DNA from 2 places in the Tateyamaria sp. GN1-10 genome. Region 1 is predicted to be linked to the other one. Evidence: riboswitches for the same ligand, from Rfam matches in the RefSeq annotation. Region 1 holds a riboswitch; the other holds the start of a gene.

What was found. Region 1 has a riboswitch for glycine ahead of ACZ1HN_RS06040 (D-amino acid dehydrogenase). Riboswitches for the same ligand answer to the same signal wherever they lie in the genome.
Region 2: linked by a shared signal. The riboswitch ahead of gcvT (glycine cleavage system aminomethyltransferase GcvT) and the one ahead of ACZ1HN_RS06040 (D-amino acid dehydrogenase) in region 1 are both predicted to bind glycine.

The regions. Positions count from the first base shown of each region.
Region 1 is NZ_JBVFUR010000004.1:865,449-867,646, forward strand. Features, by position in the region: gene ACZ1HN_RS06030 (LysR substrate-binding domain-containing protein) at 1-95, shown strand, start outside; gene ACZ1HN_RS06035 (DUF6404 family protein) at 257-607, opposite strand; glycine riboswitch at 907-994, shown strand; glycine riboswitch at 1,013-1,119, shown strand; gene ACZ1HN_RS06040 (D-amino acid dehydrogenase) at 1,174-2,198, shown strand, end outside.
Region 2 is NZ_JBVFUR010000004.1:1,078,615-1,080,812, forward strand. Features, by position in the region: gene gcvT (glycine cleavage system aminomethyltransferase GcvT) at 1-862, opposite strand, end outside; glycine riboswitch at 1,023-1,107, opposite strand; gene ACZ1HN_RS07055 (GNAT family N-acetyltransferase) at 1,242-1,733, shown strand; partial or broken gene ACZ1HN_RS07060 (phosphomannomutase/phosphoglucomutase) at 1,905-2,198, opposite strand, start outside.

The DNA of each region.
Region 1 (2,198 bases):
ACGCTGCACGTAAGTCCAGCGTCAGGAAGTTTAGGAAATGGCTTGAGGCGGAGCTGGACTGCTCCGTCAACTATTGGAATAGTGCCTCGACTTAGCAGAGATCACCCTGGGCACGTTGCTGACACTCGCTGAATTGCACTGACGGGCACACAGGAAAGCATTGCAGGCCATGCGTCTTCAGAACATTGGCAACCGGGCTTGAACTGCACAGAAACCAGCACGCTTCAACACTGGATCCACCTTGCATCCATTCCGTTTATAGGTCTGCCCAGCGGCTCAAGGCGTTTTTCCGGCGGGTAATGGCATAGTAGACGGACATAGTTGCTCCCAAAGCCGATCCTATCAAAACCGTTCTCAGCCCGAACTCAGTTGTTGATCGACCCTCGGGTATGCCGTCCGGCAAAATCGATATCACGGCGATCAAAGTGATAAAGAAAGCGCTGTTGCCCAAGAAGCTTCGCCAGAACGGTTTGTAGTGAGGCAGAACAGGCTTCAGACCAAGCATACGTAGAAATCGAACGTAGAGTGGTACAGCATTGGATGGCCAAACCCCCGCTTCGTCGAGTTCGATTTCTGCGGCTTCAAAACGGCGCTGATACTCAGACATGGCAGTCACCTCCAAACGCGACAATTGTCGCACTGGTGCCAGTGCCGTTCAATTGGCTGATATGTCGGGGTGGCACACGTTTGCCGTTGCACGTGCGGGAAGTTGCCGAAACTTTTTTAAGCGCTGCGGCAGACATTGGCGCCAGGCTGCATGCCGTATTTTGGGTTCGCTTCCGTCAATCGCCCGAGCGCAGGATCGAGACTGTCGCCAGGACACCACGCATCCACATATGTGATATCGCGTGACAACAAATTCCTTTGCATGACACACACCTTTTTCCTATATGCGCCTCAGTCGCAGAGGCCGACATGGGAGAGCGCAGCGCAGGCTGCCGCCGAAGGAGCAACGCCCCGGAAACTCTCAGGCACCACGAACCGTGCCGGCCGCGCCCCCGTTCAGGGGCACATGTGATGATCTGGAGAGTGGCCGGACGTCACGCGCCCGGCCCACCGAAGGAGAAAGCGGCCCTCTTGGTCCGTGAAGCTCTCAGGTCTCGCGACAGATGGGGACGCTTGCCCGGCACGGTGCCGGATGCGTCCATATCTGCGTGCACTGGGAGGATCCCCATGACCCATATTGCCGTGATCGGCGCCGGTATCACCGGTATTACCACTGCCTATGCCTTGGCCCGCCGCGGCTATGACGTCAGCGTGTTTGACCGCAACCGCTATGCCGCGATGGAGACATCCTTTGCCAATGGCGGCCAGCTCTCGGCCAGCAACGCCGAGGTGTGGACCCGCTGGGGCACCATCTTCAAGGGGTTGAAATGGATGCTGAAATCCGATGCGCCCTTGCTCGTGAACCCGACACCCAGTTGGCACAAGCTGTCCTGGATGGCGGAATTCATGGGCAACATCCCCGATTACGAGCGCAACACGGTTGAAACGGCGCGCCTGGCCATCGCCGCACGGGAACACCTGTTGGAGTTTGCGCGTGAAGTGGGGGCCGATTTTGATATGGAACAACGCGGTATCCTCCATGTGTACCGTCAGCAGTCCGAGTTCGATCATGCCCGCCGGGTAAATACGCTGCTGGAAAAGGCGGGGTTGGAACGACGCGAGGTGTCAGCAGACGAGGTACAGCGCTTGGAACCTACGCTGAAGGCCGACACGATTGGCGGTTTTTATACCGAGAGCGATTTTACCGGCGACATTCACCGCTATACCCGTGCGCTGAGCAACCGGTGTGAGCAGATGGGCGCATCCTTTCACTACAAGTGCAAGGTGACGGACATCACGCATGTCGGTGCGGGTGTTCGCCTGACTTGGGATCATGCAGGTGCCGCGGAGACGCAGCGGTTTGACGGCATCGTCGTGTGTGCTGGCGTCGGCAGCCGCGCCATTGCGGCCCAACTCGGTGACCGCGTGAATATCTACCCGGTCAAAGGGTATTCCATCACCGTCAATCTGGACGATGCCGAAAGTCAGGCGGCGGCCCCATGGGTCAGCCTTCTGGATGATGAGGCCAAGATCGTGACCTCGCGCCTGGGCCGTGGGCGCTTCCGCATTGCAGGCACGGCCGAGTTCAACGGCTACAATCTGGACATCCGCGATGATCGTATCCGGCCGTTGCGTGAATGGTGCGAGGCGTT
Region 2 (2,198 bases), 210 kb from region 1:
GCGCGGCGCCACTGTCCATCTCGGCCAGGATTTTCTCCGCCCCCGGGAAGCCACCTTCCCGGTCTCCGCCCGCGCGCCGCACCTTCTGGATCGCCCATGTCAGGCCGCCCTCAACAGGCGTTGTTGTGGCGTCAACGTCGTGCCCATATAGGCACAGCCCCGCCTCCAACCGCAGGGAATCGCGCGCGCCGAGGCCGATGGCTTCAACGTCAGAATGGTCCAGCAAGGCCTTTGCAATGTCTTCCGCGACATCCATGGGTGCCGAAATCTCGTACCCGTCTTCGCCCGTGTAACCGGACCGGGAAACCCAGACCTCAACCCCGTTCAGATCCAGCGTAGCCACATCCATAAAGCGCATCTTTGCTGCACGCGGATCAAGCGCGGCCAGCACACCTTCAGCGGCAGGCCCCTGCAAAGCCAGCAAGGCACGGTCGGTGATCTCAGTCACCGTCACATCCGGTTCAAGCGCGGCTTTCATATGCGCAATATCGGCGTCCTTGCAGGCAGCATTCACCACAACGAACACATGATCCCCGCGGTTCGCCAGCATCAGATCGTCTTCGATGCCGCCATCCGCATTCGTGAAAAAGCCATAACGTTGGCGGTTCTTGCCCAAGCCCAGCACATCGACTGGAATCAGCGATTCCAGACCACGTGCAGCCGCGTCATAAGTCGTCCCGCGCACAATGACCTGCCCCATATGGCTGACGTCAAAAAGACCGGCCTTCGCCCGCGTATGGAGGTGCTCTTTCATGACCCCCAGTTCGTATTGCACCGGCATATCATACCCCGCAAAGGGTACCATCTTGGCCCCAAGGGCAACGTGCAACGCGTGAAGCGGGGTCTGCTTTAGATCGGACATGCCTCATCACCTTTTTCAAGCCGACAAGATTTGCGTCAAATCATGCGGCACCAAGTCATGCGCAAGACATCTCTTGCGCGTCGGTGCCTCCTCTGTCCCGGGTGCCTGAGATCATTATCCCTTCGGCGGATGCCAATGGCATCACTCTCCAGAGTAGTTTGGCCTGACATTGGTCCTTTGGCCTGAGAGTTTCCGAGGCAGTTGCTCCTTCGGCACCAGTAAACTGGTTCTCCCAATGTCAAGTTATGAGAGTTTCGTATCGGAAACTTGCCCGAAGTGGCAAGCAGAAAGTTGAAACATGCCGATCGCCTGCGCTTGTATCGGCCATCCCACCCTTTGCTTGCTTGCGGGTCCTTGAGGTCACACGCGACTGATGTGCATGATTGGCAAAATGCAGTGGAGAATGACGATGATTATCAGGAACGGCACAGTTGAAGATATTGAGCAGATGAGCACATTTCTTCGCGAGCTGACGGCCGCTGGCAAACGTTTGAGTCCTGACGATGAGGAATTCGTACGGCAATACTACATTGAAAGCGTCGATAAGATTCGTTGCTCCGTGGCCGAGGACGATGGGATCATACTTGGATTCCAGTCACTCAAAACTGCCCGTGCGGGCAACCAATGGGGTGTAGAACCGGGGTGGGGCATTGTTGGCACGCACATACGACCCTCCGCAGCACGGCGTGGCGTTGGTCGCGCATTATTCGATGTCACATGTAGGGCTGCGCAAGATGCAGGGTTGGCTCATATCGACGCAAGCATTGGCGCGAATAATCCGGAAGGGTTGGCATACTACGAAGCGATGGGCTTTCGAACATACAGGACGCCAAGAAACCTGATCTGCAAGCGCTTCGACATATTGCAGTGATCGCTCGTTGGCAGACATAAGTTTCTTCTAGGCTAGGCAACATGAAGTCGAATGGCTTCAACCTGTTCGCAGTGAGGGTTGGCAGGCGGTCTGAATGGGCGGGCCGCAAAACTGATTGTGGCCCGTTTCTAAATTACGAGCATTGCGTCAGGTTATGGGTCGGCGCGCCCGTCAAAAGGTCTGATCGTATTCCCCAACGGTATCTTCAGTCCGGATTACCGCATCGATGTCTGCGAAAATCGCGCGCAACTCGTCTTCGCTTTCCGGGCTTTCACAGACCACCACCAAGTTCGGCGTGTTGGACGAAGCGCGCACCAAACCCCAACCGCCGTTATCCAGAATGACCCGAGCGCCGTTTACCGTCACCACCTCCTTGATTGCGCGACCTGCGATGGGTTCATTCGCAACGGCCTTGGCTGTCAGCTTGGCGACAATACGGTCCAGTGTGCTGTATTTTTCAGTGTC